Regions from separate parts of the Neorhizobium sp. USDA 3394 genome, predicted to be linked through region 2. Evidence: predicted binding sites of a transcription regulator. Region 2 holds the regulator's gene; each other region holds the start of a gene.
The links. The regulator PhoB, encoded in region 2, activates phosphate uptake and scavenging genes when phosphate is short. The targets are predictions, from matches to a motif close to TGTCATNNANCTGTCAT.

Region 1 (7,283 bases), 1.7 Mb from region 2:
CTCTCGTAATGTTCCGAGGTGGTGATCCGATCTCCTGCGCCGATCAGGCGGTTGACCCGGAAGGTTTCGGTAACAGTGAAATAGCTCTCGGTGGCGCGGGCCATGGTTTCGCCGGTGCGGTCGGCAATCAGCATGATTTCCGGCACCAGGACCAGGGTCGACAGCAACAGGATTTCCCGGGCAAGCGAGGCTGGGATGCCCTTTGCTTCGAGCTCTGCTGAACGGGCTGCGGTTTCCACGAAATCCCCGCCCGCGAGCGAAGAGCGCAGCCCCTTGATCGCGGCCTTGAGCCGGCTCATCGCACCGTCCATGTCGCCGCTGCCGACCTGTGTCTGCAGGATGAGGCGGGTTGCTTCCGCAAAGGTCCCGGTGGTGCGGGCGTAGAGATCGTTCTGCACCTGGCCGGGGATTTTTCCGTCCAGCGCGTCGATCTCGGCCCAGAGCTTGGGGAGCTCGAAGCCGTCGCGGGCGAGGAAGGCGGCCTTCACGACATTCGCCGCCGTGGCACCGGTCATGTCGCTCATCTGCTGCACGAAACCGGGCCCACCGCGGTTGATCGCCTCGTTGGCGAGCGCCGTGGCGACGATTTCGCGGTGCAGGCGGTGGGACTGGATGTCCGCGGCATAAGCCTTCTGCATCTTGGCCGGGAAATAGGCCTTCAGGACAGCCGAGAAATACGGATCGTCCGGCAGTTCGCTTTCGATCAAGGCGTCGAAGAGGACGATCTTCGAATAGGAGAGCAGCACGCCGATTTCCGGCCGGGTCAGCGGCCTGCCGGAGGCATAACGCTCGGCGAGTTCGGCATCGTCGGGCAGGGTTTCGACCTTGCGGTTGAGCTGGCCTTGCGACTCCATGACCGACATCAGCCGCGACAGCTCTTCCCGGTTGCCGGTGCCCTTGCGTTCGGTGAGCGAGATCGACAGCGGCTGCAGGTAGTTGTTGCGCAGCACGAGGTGACCGACTTCCTCGGTCATCGAGGCGAGAAGCTGGTTGCGCTTGTCGCGGGTAAGGCGGCCGTCCTGCATGGCGGGATTGAGGGCGATCTTGATGTTGACCTCGACGTCTGAGGAATTGACGCCCGCCGAATTGTCGATCGCGTCGGAATTGCAGCGGCCGCCATTCAGGGAATAGGCGATGCGGCCCTTCTGGGTCATGCCGAGATTGGCGCCTTCGCCGATGACGCTGGCGCGCACTTCAGCCGCGGTGATGCGGATCGGGTCATTGGCGCGGTCGCCGACTTCCGCGTCTGTCTCGGAGGCCGCCTTGATATAGGTGCCGATCCCGCCGAACCAGAGAAGGTCGACCGGGCTCTTCAGGATCGCGGTCATGATCTCGAAGGGGGTTGCGGTCGTCTTGTCGATACCGATCGCGGCCGCTGCCTGCCTGGTGAGCTTGACCGACTTTTCCGAGCGCGAAATGATCATCGCGCCTTCGGAAAGGGTCGATTTGTCGTAATCCTGCCAGCTCGAACGCGGCAGGGCGAACATGCGTTCTCGCTCGGCGAAGGACTTTTCGATATCCGGATCAGGATCGATGACGATATCGCGGTGGTCGAAGGCAGCGATGAGGCGGATCTTGCGCGACAGCAGCATGCCGTTGCCGAAGACGTCGCCGGACATGTCGCCGACGCCGGCGACCGTGAACGGCGTGGTCTGGATGTCGATATCCTTCTCGCGGAAATGCCGCTTCACGGCCTCCCAGGCGCCGCGGGCGGTGATGCCCATCTTCTTGTGGTCGTAACCGGCCGAGCCGCCCGACGCGAAGGCGTCGTCCAGCCAGAAGCCGGCTTCCTGTGCCAGGCCGTTGGCGGTGTCGGAGAAGGTCGCGGTGCCCTTGTCGGCGGCAACCACGAAATAGGGGTCGTCGCCATCGATGCGGATCGTGTCCGGCGGCCCGACGATGTCTGCGCCGACGATATTGTCGGTGATCGACAGAAGCGTGCGGATGAAGGTCTTGTAGGCCTCCTTGCCGGCATTGAAAAAGGCGTCGCGGGAGCTCGCCGGGGGCAGCATTTTCGGGAAGAAGCCGCCCTTGGCGCCGACCGGTACGATCACGGCGTTCTTGACCTGTTGCGCCTTCACGAGGCCGAGGATTTCGGTGCGGTAGTCTTCGCCGCGATCCGACCAGCGCAGGCCGCCGCGGGCGACCTTGCCGAAGCGCAGGTGCACGCCTTCGACCTCGGTGCCGTAGACGAAGATTTCGCGGAAGGGGCGGGGTTCCGGCAGGCCGTCGAGCAGCTTGGGATCGAGCTTGAAGGCGAACATCCGGTGCGGGGCGCCATTGGCGTCGCGCTGGAAATAGTTGGTCCGGAGCGTCGCGTCGACGGCATTGACGAAACGGCGAAGCGTGCGGTCCTCGTCGAGGTTGGGCACGTTGCCGAGCGCTTCCTCGATCTCGGCGTGGTGGTCGGTGAGTTTCTTGACACGGGCCTTTTCGGCAATCTTCGGGTCGAAGCCGTCGCGGAAGAGGCGGAAGATAGCGGCGGATATGGCCGGGTATTTCACCAGCGTATCGGCGATATAGGCCTGCGAATAAACGATGCCCGTCTGGCGCAGATAACGGGAATAGGCGCGCAGCACCGTCACTTCGCGGGCGGAGAGGCCAGCCAGCAGAACCAGCCGGCTGAAGGCGTCATTGTCGATCAGGCCTTCGAAGGCGGAGAGGAAGGCCTCTTCCAGAGCCAAGCCTTCGCGGGACAGGTCGACCTCGCGCCCGTCGCCCAGCTGCAGTTCCATGTCGTGGAGGACGACTTGGCTGCGGTCGTTTTCCGGTCCGACCTCGATCTCGAACGTCTGCTCGCTGACGGCGTGGAAGCCAAGGTTTTCGAGAAGCGGGACGCGGCGGGAGAGCGACAGGTGCCGGTCCCTGTGGAAGATCTTCAGCGATACGGTACCGGCGGCGGCGCCGGGGCGGCGATAGAAGGCGATGCGGATCGTCTCGCCGGCGGCGCAGGCGGCGATGTCGGGCAGGTCGGCGAAGGTTTCCTCGGGCGAGAAGGCTTCCTGGAAGGCCTGGGTGACGGAGAGCCGCGGCCCCTCCTCCGCGAGCGCCGCGAAGCGATCCTCCCAGGGCGTGGCAATCAGCCGGATGGCTTCCTCAAGCTTGCCCTGCGCGATCCTCGGTGTCTTGCCGCCGCGCCGGCCGATGATCATGTGGACGCGGGCGACGCCTCCCTCCGGGAAAGCCGGGTAATAGGCGGAGACGTGACCGTCATAGACCTTGGTCAGGTAGTCGCCGACCTTCTCGCGGACGAGGGAATTGTAGTCCTCACGCGGCACGTAGACGATCACCGAGACGAAACGGTCGAAATGGTCGATGCGCGGCAGGACCCGGACGCGGGGACGCTCGCTCAGTTCCATGATCTGCTCGCAGAAGCGGGCCAGCAGATCGACATCGATCTGGAAGAGGTCGTCGCGCGGATAGGATTCGAGCGTGTTTTCCAGCATGCGGCCGGAATGGCTGTCGGGATCGAAGCTGAAATGCTCCTCGATCCGGCCCGCCTTGGCGCGCAGAAGCGGGATATCGCGAACGGAATGGGTATAGGCGGTTGCCGTGAACAGGCCGACGACGCGCAGCTCGCCGACCACTTCGCCCTTCTCGTCGAAGCGCTTGACGCCGACATAGTCCATATAGGCGCGGCGGTGGACGACGGACTTTACGTTCGCCTTGGTGACGATGAGGAAATCCGGCCCGTCGAGGAATTCGAGGATTTCCGGTGTGGTCGTCACCGCGTCCTTGCCCTGGCGCAGGACCAGCACATCCGGATCGGAGAGAATGCCGAGACCGCGGCCCTTGCCGCGTTCGACCTTGGCGTTGGCGCCTTTGCCGGAATAGACGTATTCGCGCATGCCGAGGAAGGTGAAGTTGTCGTCGCGCAGCCAGTCCAGGAAGGCGAGTGCCTCGTCTCGGTCGGCCTTGCGGCGGCTTGTCGAATTTTCGAGCTGCTTGGCGGCGCCGTCGAGGACTTCCAGCATGGAGCCCCAGTCGGTGATCGACAGATGCACCTGGTCGAGGATGTAGCGGATGCGCTCGGTCAGCGAAGCCGCCTGTTCTTCGTTGAGCGGCGAAAGGTGGATCTGGATAAGGCTCACATGATGAGCCGCGTTGCTGGGCTGCTCGTTGGAGCGCAGGACCGGTTCCTTGCCAGGCTCGACGACCAGGATCGGATGGACGGCCATGGTGAGGTCGCGGTGGGTCGCGGTCACCTCGCCCATGACCGAATCGAACAGGAAGGGCATGTTGCGATCGACGATGGTCAGTACCGAGACCGGAATACCGTCCGGCTCGACGCCGGCGACCGGTTCGACCGTGATGTCGGCCCGCACCCGCGTCCAGGCCATCAGCCGTTCGGCCGCATGTTTGGCGGAAAGCGCCAGCATGTCCGGTGTATAGCTTTCCAGGTCGTCAGTGCTGGCCCGGCCGAACAGGATGAGCGGGTCGAGATGCGGCCCCTTGCTCGCAGCGGCGATCTTGCGCGCGCTTTCGATCTGTCTTTCCCGTTTCGGATTCTGCCTGACGGCCATGTCCCTCTCCCCTTTTTCCGTCCCCGGACGGAATAATTAGATTTGTGTCATCGTGCAGCAACGTGGCTGATCCATGTCAGTCAACACTACACGTTTCATTCTTCCGTGAAGCCTTGTTGACATGCGGCGACGAAGAAACGATCAACAGGCCATCGTAGCCGGAAGTCAATCTCATGCAGGATACCCGCAGTGCCGTCCTCGTCATCTCCAGCCATGTCGTACGCGGCTCGGTCGGCAATCGCGCCGCCGTCTTCGCGCTCGAGACGCTGGGATTTCCCGTCTGGGCAATGCCGACCGTCGTCCTTCCCTGGCATCCCGGTCATGGGCCTTCCACACGGCTGACCTTTCCCGAATCAGATTTCGACAAGGCTATAGACGATCTTATTCGTGCGCCATGGTTGGGAGAAGTGAAGGCGGTGCTGACCGGCTATTTCGGCAATGCCGCCCAGCCGCGTTCGGTGGCCCGGCTGATAAGGGCGCTGAAGGAGAAGAACCCGGGCCTTCTCTATGTCTGCGATCCTGTCATGGGCGATCTCGGCGGGCTCTATATCCCGCAGCCGACAGCAGAAGCGATCCGCGACGAACTCATTCCGCTTGCGACGATCGCTACCCCGAACCGTTACGAGCTTGCCTGGCTTTCCGGCGCACCGCTCGAAACCAACAACGACATCATGGATGCCGCGATCGCGCTCGGGCCGCCGCGCATCCTGGTGACCTCGGCCGTGCCGATGATGGCGGGTGGTACCGGCAATCTCTACCTGACCGGCAAACATGCGCTGCTTGCCGAACACCGGCTGATCGACAACCCGCCGAACGGGCTCGGCGATCTTCTGGGAGCGCTGTTCCTCGGGCGTATCCTGGCCGGCATGGACGAGGAGAAGGCGCTGCAGCTGGCAACGGCGAGCGTTTTCGAGATCCTTGCGCGCACGGCCAAGCGCGGCGGCGACGAGCTGACGCTGGAGACCGACGCGTCTAGCCTCTCTACACCCATGGCGATGGTCCAGATGCGCCGGCTCGTGCATCCCTTGCAGCGGACCAAGCGGTAATCGGCCTGCGGAGTTCGCAGATGCACAATGGGCGTTGATCTTCGCTCGGCGGCGCTATAATCGTTGCTCCATGACGGATTTTCCTGACAGACTTCTGGCGGGCTACCGCAACTTCATGAGCGGTCGCTATAGTGACGAACGCGAACGTTACCGCGTGCTGGCGGACAAGGGGCAGAAGCCCCACACGCTGCTGATTGCCTGTTGTGACTCCCGCTCTGCGCCGGAGACCATTTTCGATTGCGGGCCGGGCGAGCTTTTTGTCGTGCGCAACGTCGCCAACATGGTGCCGCCCTACGAGCCCGACAGCCAGTTTCACGCCACCTCGGCAGCGCTCGAATATGCGGTCCAGGTGCTGGAGATCGACAATATCGTGGTGATGGGCCACGGCCGTTGCGGCGGCATCAAGGCTGCCCTCGACCCGTCCATGGAGCCGCTGTCGCCGGGCGATTTCATCGGCAAGTGGATGGGACTGGTGAAATCCGCCGCCGAGCAGATCCAGAACAACGAATTCATGACGCAGGCCGAACGCCAGACGGCACTGGAGCGGGTCTCGATCCGCAATTCCATCGCCAATCTGCAGACGTTTCCCTTTGTTCGCAAACTCGGCGAAGAGGGGAAACTCGGCATTCATGGCGCCTGGTTCGACATTTCGACCGGCGAGCTCTGGATCATGGACAGCAAGGGCGATTTCGTCCGTCCGGATCTTACCGAACCGGCGGAGCAGGCCGAACAGACGTCGGCCTGATCTTTCAGCTGTAGCGGCTTGTCGAGGTCAGGCTTACTGGCCGTCGATCTGGGCGCCCATATAGGCGATCGCCTGCTGGTAGACGGTTGCGGCGTTCCAGCCCTGGATGGCAACGAAGTTCGGCTGGCCCGGCTGGTAACCGGCACCCGGCCTCCAGCCATGGCCTTTCAGGAAGTTGGCGGTCGAGGCGAGCGCATCGGCGCGCGAACGGACCATGTCGATATGACCGTCCCCGTCGCCATCGGCGCCGTAACGGACGACGTTCAGCGGCAGGAACTGGGTCTGGCCGATCTCGCCATGGGCGGCGCCGCGGGCGGTGACGCTCAGATCGCCGCGGCCGACGAGCTGAAGGGCCGCATAAAGCTGCTCGGTGAAATAGGCGGAGCGGCGGCAATCGTAAGCGAGCGTGGCGACCGCGGAAAGCGTGTGCTGATCACCCATGAAGCTGCCGAAACCGGTTTCCATGCCCCAGATGGCGATGATCGGGCCGGCCGGCACGCCGTAGCGGCGTTCGATCTGCGCAAACAGCGAAGCGTTGCCCGATTTCATGCCCTTGCCGCGGGAGATGATGGCGGCTCCGCCGCGTTTCTTCATGAAGTCTTCGAAGGAGAGCTTGAAGCTTTTCTGGCCGCGATCGGCGCTGATGGTCGCGCGGTTGTAGGAGACGGCCGAAAAAGCCTTTTCGACGACGGCAGGGCTGACGCCGCTCGATGGTGCAACCCGCTTGAACTCTTCGACCCAGCGGGCGAAGCCGGATGAATCGTTGCCGCATTGGAGCGCGGCAAACGCCGGACTAGCGGTCATCAAACCGGTTGCGATCAATCCTGCCAGCAAAATCTTCTTCATGCGGTCAAACCCGTCCCGAGAGCCGGATCGCTTAAGTCGGAAGCGTCCGGATAATGTGCATTGTTTCGGCCTTATGGCGATGGTTGCAGACAATCGCAACTCACCCGTTCATGAATAGTTCGT
Region 2 (7,283 bases):
TCATCTCAGGCGCGATCTCCAAGACGATCAACATGCCGAACGACGCGACCGTCGAGGATTGCGGCTCCGCCTACATGCTCTCCTGGAAGCTCGGCCTCAAGGCCAACGCGCTCTATCGCGACGGCTCGAAGCTTTCGCAGCCGCTCAACTCGTCGCTGATCGCCGATGACGATGCGGAAGACGCCGTCGAGGAACTGCTGGCCCAGCCGGCAGCCGCCCAGGCCGTGACGATCACCGAAAAGATCGTCGAGCGGATCATCGAAAAGGTCGTCCGCAGCCAGGAAAAGCTGCCCGGCCGCCGCAAGGGTTATACCCAGAAGGCAAAGATCGGCGGTCACACCATCTTCCTGCGCACCGGCGAATACGACGACGGCCGTCTCGGCGAAATCTTCCTCGACATGAACAAGGAAGGTTCGGCGCTGCGCGCCTTCATCAACAACTTCGCGATCTCCGTCTCGCTCGGCCTGCAGTATGGCGTGCCGCTCGAGGAATATGTCGATGCGTTCACCTTCACCAAGTTCGAACCGGCCGGCATCGTCACGGGCAATGACGCGATCAAGAACGCCACGTCCATCCTCGACTACGTGTTCCGGGAACTGGCGATCTCCTATCTCGGCCGCCACGACCTCGCGCATGTCGATACGTCGGACTTCTCCAACACCGCGCTCGGCCGCGGCGTTTCGGAAGGCAAGGCGGACGTCGTCTCCAAGGGCCTGACCCGCGGCTACAAGCCGACCCTCGTTTCCGGCACCGGCGGCGATCGCCCGGCCGAAATCAAGGGTGCAGCCACCGCCGCCCCTGCCCGCGCCTCGGCCGGCACCAACGTCACCGCCTTTGCCGGTGCCGCCGCCCGCAAGCTGGAACCGACGGTTGCCATCTCCACCTCCGAAATCGTCTCCTTCAAGCGGGACTACGAGGAGCGCGCCAAGGAACTCGCCGAAGAGATCGTCGAGGAACTGGCCGAGGAACAGGCCGCCACCACCGCCCTCTTCTCCGACAAGGCCGCCGACGAGGCAGCCGCGGCGAAGACCGAAGCCAAGAAGGTCGAAAACGAACGCCGCATGCGCTCGATCGCTCAAGGCTATACGGGCAACATGTGCGGCGAGTGCCAGAACTTCACGATGGTTCGGAATGGGACTTGCGAGAAGTGCGACACGTGCGGTGCGACGAGCGGGTGCAGCTGATTGCTGCAGAAAAAGTGGTCTGCGGAGCCAATGGGTATGTCCCACGGCCATTGGGTCTGTCCCAAATGCCCGGTGAGGCGCTCAAAGCTCCCGACCTAGAGCCGCATCCATAGGCGCAATCCGGGCATCGAAAGATGCCCGGATGATATCAAGTGGAACAAAACAGGATCAATCTTCTGTAGCGACAAGACAGGCAGGGTGGCATGAGCGAGGTTGAGTTCGATGCAGAGCCTGAAGAATCCGACGCGGTCGTGAAGGCGGGCCGTCCGCGACGCCCCTCGACGCCGCCGAACATCAGGGCGATTGTCTGGGCACGGGCTGCGGGACGGTGTCAGTTCCGCGGGTGCAACAAGTTGCTCATCGGAGATCTTGTCTCGGGCAAGTCCGACCTCAACGCTTCCTACATCGCCCACATCGTCGCCGACTCGGTGGATGGCCCGCGGGGTCACAAGTCGCTGTCGTCAGAGCTTTCGACCCGTCCAGGCAACCTCATGCTGATGTGCGATCCGCATCATCGCCTCATCGATGGCCCGGCAACTCGACACGAGTATCCAAATAAGATTGAATTGGACTTCGCTATCCAACTCCAGGAACAGAGCAAGTGGTGCTGGGCGGCGACGGCCTCAAGCATCTCGCATCACTACGAACCGAACGCCTCCCGCAGTCAGAACGAGATAGTTGGACGGGCGCTCAAAATTCCCCCGCCATGGATTCCCGATGAATCCTGGAATCAGCCCGCCCCTATGATGACCGGGCTCCGTATTGTGCGTTGCGACGCCGGCACTCAATGTGACACGGCGAGTTTCGGCGTATCCTGAAGGAGCTTGATAAGAACAACCCGATTGTGTCCAGATCGAATGGCCGACTAAGGAAGGCCACGCGGTGGTGATCACCGGAGGCTGGATCGCGGAGGATGGGTCAGAACACTACATCGTAGGCGATCCCGGATTTGGAGATTCGTTTCCGGTTCCGGGTGACGAACTTCAATTGGATTACCTAGAATACAAGGGGAAGTGGGTGCAGACCTATTTCGTCCGAGCGCCATATTGAATGGGTGCCCCCGATCGAAACGAGAGACGTTGACATGCCCTTGGCAATACGGAATGCGCCATCTTCCATCGACGAAAAGTTCGCTCGCGGCATAAACATCCTTGCGGGCAGCCCCGGGCACGATAGCAAGAACACCAGCTATAGTCACATCGGGCCATTCCCGAAACGGGTGCTAGCTTCGTTGCCACGTACGGCTGCCGACCTGGATTCCGCGGCCGGCTCCGGATGGCAATATCTCGTCAATGATGCCCAAGGGTACGGTGTCGTCGACATCAGTAACAAGCCCAACGGAACCTACAGCGCCTTTCGGCGGGGCGATTTTGCCGCTGCCTATCATGAAGCTCTCGCTCTCATCGATTACCACGTCTCCGGCACCGAGGAAGTGTTCGAGCTGGAAGTCATCGAAATTCCTACTGAATTCACATGCGTGATTACGCTCAGGGGACAGGAGTTGGAATTCTATCCTGCCTACCTCAGGGGAAGACGTTTGGTTCCGGATCGAAGGACGTTAGAGGAATTTCAGGCGCTCGCGTCAGGTGCTTCCTATCAGAGCAGCTCCAGGCCATCGCCGATCTGACCTCCGATCACACGCAGGAGGCTGGCTGCGACCGATCGATCGGATGAACGCTGTCCGCGTCTGGATGGAACAAGGCGACCAGCACGGACTTTCACCGCGGCGAGCGCTCTTGCTGCTCATTATAAAGCCATCCGCTCCTCCTCTCGCCCTCTTGGCCTTCCAACCGTGGGAATCACTATCTTCGCATTTGGTCACATCGAAAAAGGAGACCCAGATGTACGGGTTCGACATTCCGAACATGACCTGCGGCCACTGTGCGGGTACGGTCAAAAAGGCGATCGAAGGAGCGGATCCAGCCACCTCGTCGATTATTGACCTCGGCACGAAGAAGGCCAGTGTCGAAACCACTGTGTCGCCGGAGGCGATAGCCGCTGCCATCATCGAGGCGGGGTATGCGACGACCTACAAATCTGTATGAAAGTCCCGGGGCCGTCCTTGGGGCGGCCCTATGTCTTCCGGTAGCCGCGTAGCACAGCATAGCCTCGAACCTGATCGGGTGTGAGTATCCCCATTGTCTCGATATGCACCGAAAGATGGATGTAGCGTAGGCGGCCACGGGATTGTTCTGCGTCCGACAGGGCCTTTGCGAGGTCTCCGGGATTCACGTCCGGCCGCCTGAACAGGGCATCCACCGCCCGCTCAGCCTCCAGATACCTCCCGCCCTCGGCCACAGCTTCGCGCTTCATCCGCTCGAAAAGATCCTCGATCCTCGTGAGCTGGATTTCGGTCAGTGACAGATCTCGTGCGAGATCCAGCACATGGCGCGGTCCGGGAACGCCATTGAGTTCGGCAGGCTTGGCCAGTCCCCAGCCTCCACCCCGCTCAAGTTCGAGGATGTCATCGGCGGAAAGGGAAGTAACCGCCCTCTCCTCCTGGCCTACGTAAGGTGATTGATGTCCACTATGGGCATCCTGCGGTAGGGCAGCAGACGGCAACAGCAGCAGTATGAGAGCGAGGTATCTGGTCATCGGGATTCCTTTTCGGTGTGTATCCACATTGCACGTCCATCCGGAACCATGACATGATCGCTGTCATGTCAGATCTGATTTCAAGCCTCCGCGGAATGGCAAGCGCCATGCGCAGTTTCGATGCCGGGCAATACCCGTTCAGGCAGGAGGACGAGGTCGAGGTTCTGCACGTGGTCGATGCAGGTTCGTTTCATCTCGTCCGTCACCAGGCCGATGGGGGAATGGCCGTCCTCCAGAGGGCGGCTGCGGGGTCTATCCTGGCCGAGGCTTCGATATTCTCCGACCGCTATCACTGCGGTGGCGTTGCCACGGCGGCGGCGAAAACCGCAGTGATCCCGGTCACGTCAGTCAAAGAGCGGCTTCGTGTGGATATTGATTTCTCGCACCAGTGGACACTTCATCTCGCGCGCGAACTTCATGCCAGTAGGAAGCGGGCGGAGATAATGTCGCTGAAGACCGTGAAAGCGAGGCTCGAAGCCTGGATATCCTGGAACGGTGGGTTCCCCTCGAAGGGCATGTGGAAGCAGATCGCGGAAGAGATCGGAGTCTCTCCCGAGGCATTGTACCGGGAGATTGCACGCCGGAGATCGTAGCCAGGTCTTGCGGACGGTGCGGAAGGACATATGGCAGGGCGAAACAAGATCTACCGGGGCGATCCAAGGATCGTAACTTAGTTTCCTATTGCGCCCGGTTGAAGCGCCCTGTCAGAAATGTTCCGGAGCCAAGGCGGCTAGTCCTCCATGTCCTCTACGCGGGACGCATCGGTGAAGCTTATGCTCTGCACCACGCTGCCCGAGACGGGGAGACAGGGATGTGGATATTCACCGCTTAGTCACCAGCACTCCGGGCGCGGCGTCGGAGAACCGGACCAACCGGCGAAGGCATATCTGAAGGTGATTGCGGTCGACCCGCAAGGTACGGCGGAGGCGTTGGCAAAAGGCGCTGCATAGTTCCAATAGCTGGCGAATGCTGCTTCGCCAGCCTCCATGGCAATGATCCGCCGGGTCGCCATCAGCCGGTCAGGATAAAGATTGGCCCCAAGTCCAAAGAGACGCCTGTCAGAAATCGCCCAATGCGTATCCGGTGCCGCGCACGGTCCGGATCACGTTGTCGGACTTGCCAAGGCTGATGACTTTGCGAAGCCGGCCGATATGGACATCGATCGCGCGCTCATCGACGTTCGTGTCGTCGCCCCACAGGGAAGCCTTGAGCTCCGAGCGTGAATAGACCTTGCCGGGCGTCCGCATCAGGAATTCAAGAAGCTTGAACTCCTTCGGCCCGAGCTTGACCTCGCGCTTCTGCCGGTGAACCCGATGGGCTTCCCGGTCGAGCGTGAGATCGCCCACCTTGAGCATATGGTCCAGGAGGGCGGGGTTGACCCTCCTGAGCAGGTTCTTCACGCGGACGACGAGCTCGACCGGGGAGAATGGCTTCATGAGGCAATCATCGGCACCCGCAGCCAGGGCGACCAGGTGAAGGCCCTCCCCACCCGATGGAACAAGGAGTATGATCGGAAGGCGCGATAGGACCGGATCGAGACGCACTTCGCGGCAGACCTCGAGACCTTGCACACCCGGAAGGTCCGAACTCATGACCAGGATATCCGGCGGAACGGCCTTCAGGCGATTGGAGATCTCGGCACCACTGGCCAGCATCGATACGACGAAGTTGTCGGCCGCGAGGGCTTTCTGCAATATCAGACGAAACGACTCGTCGTCGTCGACCAACAGGACCCGCGCGCTCATCTCGTGGCCACCAACTATGTTTCCATGGAGTATCCGGCACCGCGGACGGTGCGGATTACATCCTGCATGTTGGAGAAGTTGAGTGCCTTGCGAAGTCTTCCCACATGGACGTCGACCGTACGCTCGTCGACATAGATGTCATGGCCCCAGACGCCGTCCAGAAGCTGCGAGCGGGAGAAGACCCGGCCTGGCGCCGCCATCAGGAATTCGAGCAGGCGGAATTCGGTCGGGCCCAGACGCACCTCGCGGCTCTTGCGGTGAACGCGATGGGTTTCCCGATCGAGTTCGATGTCGCCGCAGCGGAGCACGCTGGAGAGCACTTCCGGACGAGCCCGCCGCAGCATGGCCTTGACGCGAGCCATCAGTTCCGGCGTCGAGAACGGCTTCACCACATAGTCGTCGGCACCGGTGGCGAGGCCGCGAACACGTTCGCTCTCCTCGCCGCGGGCCGTCAGCATGATGATCGGCAGGCGCTCCGTTTCCGGGCGCATGCGCAGCCGGCGGCAGAGTTCGATGCCGGAAACGCCGGGTAGCATCCAGTCGAGGATCAGAAGGTCCGGTACCCGTTCCTGAAGCCGGATCTCGGCTTCGTCGCCCCGCAAAACGGTATCGACCTCATAACCCTCGGCTTCCAGATTGTAGCGAAGAAGCACGCTCAGCGCTTCCTCGTCTTCTACGACAGCGATTTTTGGCAGCATTCTTCAGCCTGCTCCGTCAGCATTCCGTCTTATTCGGTGATAGCGCCGAGCGTGTTCGACGAGTCGTCCTTCGGACGATCGCCTTCCGGCTGGGCGCCTGTCGTCATGTAGTAGATGGTCTCGGCGATGTTGGTGGCATGGTCGCCGATACGCTCGATGTTCTTGGCGCAGAACAGCAGATGCGTGCAGGTGGTGATGTTGCGCGGATCCTCCATCATGTAGGTGAGGAGTTCGCGGAACAGCGAAGTGTACATCGCGTCGATTTCCTCGTCGCGGCTGCGGATCGCCTCGGCCTTTTCCGCCGAACGCGTCGCGTAGACGTCGAGGACGTCCTTGAGCTGCACGAGGGCGAGATCGGAGAGATGCTCCAGGCCGCGGGCGAGCTTGCGCGGAACGCCGGTGCCCTGAACCGCGATGACGCGCTTGGCGGTGTTCTTGCCAAGGTCGCCGACGCGCTCCAGATCGGAGGCGATGCGCAGCGAACCGACGATCTCGCGAAGGTCGGCTGCAACCGGCTGGCGACGGGCGATCGTGACGATCGCCTTGTCGCCGATCTCGCGCTCGGCGTGATCGAGGATCACGTCGTCGGAGATGACCTTCTGCGCGAGTGCGGCGTCGGAATTGACCAGCGCCCGCACGGCGTCCGAGCACATCTGCTCGGCGAGGCCGCCCATTTCGGAGATGCGGCGGCTCAGGTATTTCAGTTCGTCGTCATAGGCCGACAGGATATGGGTCGATGCCATCTTCTAGTCCTCAAAATTGATTTTCAGGCGGCACTTTCGGCTGGATCAGCCGAAACGGCCCATGATGTAATCCTGGGTGCGCTGATCGTCGGGATTGGTGAACATCTTGTCGGTGTCGTTCTCCTCGACGAGCTGGCCGAGATGGAACATGGCGGTGCGCTGCGACACGCGGGCAGCCTGCTGCATCGAATGCGTCACGATGACGATCGTGTAGTTGGCTCGCAGTTCATGGATGAGTTCTTCAACCTTGGCGGTCGCGATCGGGTCGAGCGCCGAGCAGGGTTCGTCCATGAGGATGACTTCCGGCGACACGGCGAT
Region 3 (7,283 bases), 1.5 Mb from region 2:
CCGTCAGACGGTGATGCTCACCGTCGGCATGGCGGAGACCGCGCCGGTCAGTGTGTTGACGGAGGCGTCGAGGCTCTGGGTGCCGGGCACGGTGGCGGTGCTGTTCTGCTCGCGCAGCCTGCGGGCCGCCTCTTCCAGAAGCGCCTTGATCTGGCGGGCGACGGTGCTGAATTCCATCGCGGTCTTGATGTCGTCGAGGGACAGTTTTGGCGTCTCACGCGGCGATTCGTCCATCGCGTCGAGATAGGCCTGCTCGGCGTAAGAGACGGGCTTGTCGTCCTCCGCCGGCTCGTCACCGGTGGTATCTGGGGCCGTGCCCTGATCGCTCGCATCCAGGATAGGGTCGGTCGTCTCGGCAGCGGGCGGAGCATTGGCGGGGACCGTCGGCGCAGTCGGGCCGCTGCCGGTCAGGGCCTCGGCGAATTCGCGGGCGGCGCCGGCAACGACGACGCCGAGCTGGGCCGCCTGCTTGGCGATCACTTGCGGATCCAACCCCCAGCGGCGCATGAACTCGAGCTGCTGCTTGGCATCGTCGAGCTTCTGCCTGGCACGGGCCTTTGCCTGCTCTTCCGCCTCGTCGCTCGCCTTCTTCAGCGACGTCAGGCCATGGACGAGGCGATCGTAGGGCTCGTCCTTGGGGCTGGATGGACCAGACGACGCGGCTGTTGAGGCATCCGTCGCGGCCGACGCGCCCTCCTGCTTCGCAGGCCGCGCCGAATAGTCACTGCCAATGCTGCCGATCTGCATCTCGTCTCTCCGATTCCATGTGACCGGAGGTTGGGGCGGTCAGCTTGCTTCGGGCTGTCGTCGTCCGAGCAAGGCTCAGGTTTTCTCGATCGAGAGATCCATTTCGGGCGCCGAGTCTTCCGCTGTCGGCGCGATGCGCGCTTCCGCGATATGGGCGGCGGCTTTCAGGTCGCGGGGGAGGCCCGCGAGTTTTTCGATTGCCGCGATCACAACGTCGGTCGTGATATAGTCCGGCTTGTGGCCGAGATTGCGGATGGAGACGAGTTCGGATCCGGCGATATCGCGGGCAAGGCCACGCGAGTGGATCTCCTCCGCGACAATCGCGTCGCTGTCGCCGGTGATGATCACCGTCGGCGCGGTTATCTGCTTGTAGCGCGGTGCAACGCGGGTCACGTAGCCGTTGAGGTTGGCGACGTCGATGGCGTTGCTGCGAAATACTTTCGGGCGCAGGACCAGATATGGTGCGCCATCGCGAAGATAGGTCTCGGGGCAGGGGTTGGGGTGAAAGACCGAGCGCGTGGCGGCCTTCATCACCATGAGGCCGGCCGGCAGGGCGAGGAGATGGCTGAACAGCCGGCCGATCAGCGGGCGGGCGGTGAGATTGTAGTACCAGTCGATCCGGCCGGGCCAGGGATGGGTGGCTGGCGCCAAAAACAGCAGGCCGGCGGTCTTTTCCGGATGGTAGAGGCCGAAGCTTGCGGCAATCGCACCGCCGAAGGAATGGCCGGCGATGATCGCCCTGTCGATGCCGCGCTTTTCCATCAGCCTTGCGATCGCCGCCGCCTGGCCGTCGGGGAAGTCGTTTTCGGGGCCGCCGCGCTCGGAGTAACCGTGGCCCGGCCGGTCGACGAAGAGCATTTCGGCGCGGCCTTCGAGGGCCCGGCGGAAGGCTGCTTCCTGGTCGCGGAAATTGCCGCTGGCGCCGTGGATGAAGACGACCGCGGGCAGGTCAGCGCCTTCGGGCTTCGGCACGTGCAGCGAATTCATGGAAAAGCCGCCGACATCGATCAGTTCGCCGGTATTCGGGAATTCGGCCTCGATCGACCTGGTCTTCCAGGCGGTGAAGCAAAACGCGGTGGCAACGATGCCGGCGATGGCAAGGGGCAAGATCATCATGGATGGACTGCCGAAAGGCTCAGGTCCGATTGCCGGCGAGCTTTTCGGAAAGCTTGGTAACGGCTTCCTGGGCGTCGCGGTCGGCGGGATAGACGGCAAGATAGTCCTGCCATGCCTTCAGCGCCAGCTCGTCCTTACCGGCTTCCGTCAGGATGCCAGCCATGCCGGACAGCGCGCCGAAATGGCGCGGCTCGCGCTTCAGCACTTCGGCGATATCGGCCATGGATTTGCGAGGGTTGCCCATCGTGTAATGCAGCGTCGCGCGGCGGTTCCAGCCCTCGGCAAAGGCCGGATCGAGCACGGTCACCTGATCGAGGAAATCGAGCGCCGCGGCATTGCGCTTTTCCTTGATGGCGGTCGCGGACCACTGCATCAGCAGGTTGACGGTGGCGCTGCCCGAATCGTTGAGGTCGGCGATGATCTGGCTGGCGATGCCGCGTGCCTTTTCCGGATTGCGCTCGCGCTTCAACGCATCGAACAGCGGATCCACGGGCTTGCCCGGTTTCTGGGCGACAGCCGGAATGACGGGGGCGGCGGCAGGTGGTGCAGCAGGTGGCTTGGGGGCCGGAGTCTGGGCGAGAGCGGACGAAGCGGCAAGGCTCGCGGCGAGAATCAGGGTGCTGAAACGAAAATAGCGCATGCGGATAAGGTAATCCGCCTGCGCCGAAGGTCAAACCCGATTTGTCGTGTTATCGACAATTTGATCGGCTGCGGTCGAGACCGAAGCCGAATGCCTGATCAGCCCTGACGAGCCTTGAAGCGCGGGTTCTGCTTGTTGATGATGTAAACGCGGCCCTTGCGGCGAACCAGACGGTTATCGCGGTGACGAGCCTTCAGCGCCTTAAGCGAGTTCTTGATCTTCATTTTCCTGGTCCAGCAGTCTGTGGGCGCGAAGCCGCATGTCTATCAATCAAAAGCGCGCCGCCTGTTTCTTTGAGGGGCACGCTCTCAGTTGGGCGTGCAGATAACCCGAGCCAATCTGCGTGTCAACCTTGTGACGGTGTTTTCAGGCCCTTCAATTCGGTCAAATGGCCCATTTTCCGGCCCGGTCGGGATTCCGTCTTGCCATAGAGGTGGACGAGGACGTCTTTCTTCTGAAGCCAGGCCGGCACGTCCAGAATGTCGTCCCCGATCAGGTTGGTCATCACGCAGTCGGAATGGCGGGCAGGGTCGCCGAGGGTAAGGCCCGCGACGGCGCGGATATGCTGTTCGAACTGCGAGACGACGCAGGCGGCTTCCGTCCAGTGCCCGGAATTGTGGACGCGCGGGGCGATTTCGTTGGCGATCAGCGTGCCATCCGCCATCACGAAGAATTCCATGCCGATGACGCCGACATAATCGAGCGCGGCAAGCAGCTTCTCCGCCGATTCGCGGGCGGTCTTCGCCGTCGCTTCGGAGATCCTGGCGGGCAGGGTGGAGGTGTGGAGAATGCCGTTGCGATGGACGTTTTCGGCCGGATCGTAGCAGGCGACCGTGCCGTCCGCGGCGCGCGCGCCGATGATCGACACCTCGCGTTCGAATGGCACGAAGCTTTCGAGAATCAGCGCCACACCGCCGAGCGCATCATAGGCGCCGGAGGGTTTGTCCTCGGCGGAGCGGAAGACCCGCTGGCCCTTGCCGTCATAGCCCATCCGGCGGGTCTTCAGGACGCCCTGGCCGCCGAAATCGGCGAGCGCCTTCTCAAGGTCGGACTGGCTGTCGACGGCGTGGAATCGGGCGGTCTCGATGCCGCAGGAATTCAGGAAGCGCTTTTCGGTCAGCCGGTCCTGCGACATGTCGAGGGCCTTGGCCGGCGGATGGACCGGAACCGAGCGCTGCAGCGCCTCGGCGGCTGTGACGGGCACGTTCTCGAATTCGTAGGTGACGACGTCGCAGCGGCTGGCGAGTTCGGCAAGCGCTGCCGGATCGTCATAGGCCGCCGTGATCTGGGCGTTGGCGACCTGGGCTGCGGGACAATCGGCCTGCGGTTCGAGCACGATCGTGCGGAAATTCAGCCGGGCTGCGGCCATGGCCAGCATGCGGCCGAGCTGACCGCCGCCGATGATGCCGATCGTGTGGACAGTCATGGAGCCTCGTCGATGGGATAGTCGGCAACGGCGGCGCTCTGGCGGGCGCGCCATTCGTCGAGCCGGTCGGCGATCTCGTCGTCGTTGAGGGCGAGAACCGCGGCTGCCAGCAGGGCGGCGTTGATGGCGCCGGCCCGGCCGATCGCGAGCGTGCCGACCGGAATGCCGGCCGGCATCTGGACGATCGACAGCAGGCTGTCCTGGCCAGACAGCGCCTTCGACTGAACCGGCACGCCGAAAACCGGAAGCGGGGTCATGGCGGCGGTCATGCCGGGCAGGTGGGCCGCACCGCCGGCGCCGGCGATGATGACCTGGAAACCTTCAGCACGGGCGCCCTTGGCAAACTGCATCATCCGCTCCGGTGTGCGATGCGCCGATATGATACGGGCCTCGTAGCCGATATCGAGCGCCTCCAGGGTGTCGGCGGCGTTCTTCATGGTCTCCCAGTCGGACTGGCTGCCCATGATGATGGCGACGGCAGGTCTTTCAGACATGGCGGGACCCTTACGCGATGATGTCCGGAACAATCTGGTCTTCGAGTTGAGTCATCTTGTCTTTCAGAGACAGTTTCTTCTTCTTCATGCGCTGCACGCGAAGAGCGTCGCAGCCGACCTGGATCATGGCATTGATGGCGGCGTCGTAATCCTCGTGTTCCTGTCGAAGTTTCGCAAGCACCAGCCGGACATCCGCCTGTTCCTGATCTGCCATATTCCAGTCCCCATTCTCACGCCCGGCATTTCAGCGGTCGCCGGCATTCTCCGCAAGCCTCTACCACCAAACCGCGTTAACGGGAAGTTAGACAAGGTCACGAATTTGCCCACTTCAAACCATGATTTCACCTTCGACAAAGCCGGCCGATCGTGTCACACTTCCTTCGTAAACCTGAAGCCTCGGCATTAGGGAATGCCGTGGTAGGTGACTAAGGAAGGAACATGCCACATGACCGTCCAGGCTCATATCGCATCGCTTGAAAAGAAGCACGGTGCTTTGGAGGAGGAGCTCCAGACCGTTCTAGCGTCCCCCTCCGCCGACGACCGTGAAATAGCCGAACTCAAGCGGCGCAAGCTGCGCATCAAGGACCAAATGCAGCGCCTAAAGGCATCTACGCGTCATTAGTTCCTCAGTAGGAGACCCCCGCCGCTCGCCCGGTTTTTTCATCAGTCGGAGGCGAATAATAAAAGCGGCAAACCCATAATCCATAAATAACAATGACAAGGTTCTGGTCGTGGAAGGGAGCCACAATTCCCACGGTTTAAAAGCCGGTGGTCACGACCAGAACTGATCCAGCCACAGGTTCAGCCTGTCGAAACCCTTGCTGTTGACGGAATAGATGCGCCGCGTGCCATCCGCCGTCACATTCACCAGATTGCTATCCAGAAGTGCCTTCAAATGCTGCGACACCGCGGGCCGGCTGATCGGCAGGCCTTGCGCAAGTTCATTGACGGTTTTCGGGGCGCGCCGCAATTCCTCCAGCAGATACCGCCGGTTAGGATCAGCTATGGCTGCAAAGGGGTCAACGGTTGTCATGCGTTGAACTTACGGTAAACGCTCGGTAACGGCAAGATTTATTGTGCATCGCAACAATGTTACTCGCCTTATTTTGCGTTGCTTTTTTAGCTGCTCGCGTTTGCTTTGCCGAGTTAGAACGACAGGCCGTCCCACAGCAGTTTCAATCCCGCACAGAAGGCCAGACCGTAAGTCATCGGATAGAAGGTTTCCGACTTCAGGTGTTTGACGACTGCCGCGCCGATCATGGTCGCGATCAGGGCCACCGGCAGGAGGGTTGCGGAGATGGTGAGGTTTTCCGCGTCGAGTGCGCCGAGGAAGAAGTAGGGGATGACCTTGACCGCATTGACGATCGCGAAGAAGCGGATGCTGGCGCCGGTATAGGCTTTCGGGTCGAGCCGCATCGGCAGGACGTAGATCTGGAACGGCGGTCCGCCTGCATGGGCGACGAAGCTCGCGTAACCGGACAAGGCGCCCCAGAAGGTGGCGGGGCCCGGGCGGTGCGGCAGGGGAGCCCTCGGCCGGTTGGATCGAGGGCCGTAGACCTGCCAGAAGTAGCGCACGGTAAACAGGATCGTCGCGGCCGCGATGACGAGGCGCAGCGCATTGTCCGAGACATAGGCCGACGTTGCCCAGCCGAGCGCGATGCCGATGATGCCGCCGGGCAGGATCATCAGCAGCGTCTTGCGGTCGTTGAAGTTCCGCCAGGACCATAAGGCGACGATATCCATGACGATCAGGATCGGCAGGAAGATCGCCGCCGCCTTGACCGGATCGACGGCGAGCGACATCAGCGGCACGCCGAGCAGCCCGATAGCGCCGCCGATGCCTCCCTTCGAGAGGCCGACAAGCAGAACGGCGGGGATGGCGAAGGTGAAGAAGGCGAGGCTGAGCGTATCGGGCATGAAGACTCGGAGGGCGATGAGGGAATGGTTGATCCGGCAGGCGGTCCGGTCTATCGAATTTGCGGACAGAAAACGAGTGCGGATTTTTGCAAGACGATATCCGCCGAACGGGAAGAAACATGACCGGACAGGAAGACCGCTGCCGCCTCGTGCTGATCGTGCCGCAATATGACGACGCCGACCAGCAAGCCAAGGATCTCGAAGCAGCGCTTGCCGGCGGCGACGTCGCGTCGGTGATCGTGCCGCAATATGGCCTTGACGACCAGGCGTTCCAGAAGCGTGCGGAAGCGCTGGTCGAGCTGATCCAGGCGGCGGGTGCCGCAGCACTGATTTCCGGTGACAGCCGGGTGGCCGGGCGCATCAAGGCGGATGGCCTGCATCTCGGCGGAGACCTGACCGAACTGGGGGAGGCGATCGAGAAATTCGTGCCGAAGATGATCGTCGGCACCGGCGGGGCGGCCGACCGGCATCAGGCGCTGGCGATCGGCGAACATCGCCCCGACTATATCTTCTTCGGCAAGCTCGACGGCGACATCAAGCCCGAAGCGCATCCGAAAAACCTCGCGCTCGGCGAATGGTGGGCATCGATGATCGAGATTCCCTGCATCGTCATGGGCGGCACCGATACTTCCTCGGCACTTGCCGTCGCGGAGACCGGCGCGGAATTCGTGGCGCTCAGGGAAGCGGTATTCTCCAACCCCCAAGGTCCCGGCGCCGCGGTTGCTGAGGTCAACGCAATTCTGGACGAAAAAGCGCCACGGTTTGAGGCTTGATGGAGCCCATGCCGTCGAACCGCCTTTCCCGCGTGATTCTGAAAGGGCTGCTGGCGACACTCATCGCTTCGGCGGCGATGCCTTGTCTTGCGCTGGCGCAGGCGAATTCCAGGGCGGTGACCCGGCCGGTGGAGCCCGATTTCCAGCCGATGAAAAAGGGGCGGGTCGAG

Region 1: ACZ9EJ_RS19040 (NAD-glutamate dehydrogenase) is a predicted target of PhoB. The motif match lies at 4,629-4,645, and genes of this name have one in related genera.
Region 3: ACZ9EJ_RS02780 (YdcH family protein) is a predicted target of PhoB. The motif match lies at 4,791-4,807, and genes of this name have one in related genera.

The regions. Positions count from the first base shown of each region.
Region 1 is NZ_JBWCDU010000001.1:3,856,743-3,864,025, forward strand. It holds gene ACZ9EJ_RS19040 (NAD-glutamate dehydrogenase) at 1-4,523, opposite strand, end outside; gene pdxY (pyridoxal kinase PdxY) at 4,697-5,569, shown strand; gene ACZ9EJ_RS19050 (carbonic anhydrase) at 5,640-6,314, shown strand; gene ACZ9EJ_RS19055 (lytic murein transglycosylase) at 6,348-7,160, opposite strand.
Region 2 is NZ_JBWCDU010000001.1:2,151,063-2,158,345, forward strand. It holds gene ACZ9EJ_RS10275 (vitamin B12-dependent ribonucleotide reductase) at 1-1,184, shown strand, start outside; gene ACZ9EJ_RS10280 (papain-like cysteine protease family protein) at 1,388-2,002, shown strand; gene ACZ9EJ_RS10285 (hypothetical protein) at 2,269-2,811, shown strand; gene ACZ9EJ_RS10290 (heavy-metal-associated domain-containing protein) at 3,026-3,229, shown strand; gene ACZ9EJ_RS10295 (hypothetical protein) at 3,258-3,779, opposite strand; gene ACZ9EJ_RS10300 (Crp/Fnr family transcriptional regulator) at 3,833-4,372, shown strand; gene ACZ9EJ_RS10305 (winged helix-turn-helix domain-containing protein) at 4,838-5,524, opposite strand; gene phoB (phosphate regulon transcriptional regulator PhoB) at 5,539-6,222, opposite strand; gene phoU (phosphate signaling complex protein PhoU) at 6,252-6,965, opposite strand; gene pstB (phosphate ABC transporter ATP-binding protein PstB) at 7,011-7,283, opposite strand, start outside.
Region 3 is NZ_JBWCDU010000001.1:632,583-639,865, forward strand. It holds gene ACZ9EJ_RS02745 (hypothetical protein) at 4-747, opposite strand; gene ACZ9EJ_RS02750 (alpha/beta fold hydrolase) at 823-1,863, opposite strand; gene ACZ9EJ_RS02755 (hypothetical protein) at 1,883-2,503, opposite strand; gene ykgO (type B 50S ribosomal protein L36) at 2,602-2,727, opposite strand; gene ACZ9EJ_RS02765 (5-(carboxyamino)imidazole ribonucleotide synthase) at 2,850-3,929, opposite strand; gene purE (5-(carboxyamino)imidazole ribonucleotide mutase) at 3,926-4,423, opposite strand; gene ACZ9EJ_RS02775 (YdcH family protein) at 4,434-4,637, opposite strand; gene ACZ9EJ_RS02780 (YdcH family protein) at 4,869-5,045, shown strand; gene ACZ9EJ_RS02785 (ArsR/SmtB family transcription factor) at 5,196-5,456, opposite strand; gene ACZ9EJ_RS02790 (sulfite exporter TauE/SafE family protein) at 5,570-6,340, opposite strand; gene ACZ9EJ_RS02795 (thiamine phosphate synthase) at 6,460-7,113, shown strand; gene ACZ9EJ_RS02800 (tetratricopeptide repeat protein) at 7,113-7,283, shown strand, end outside.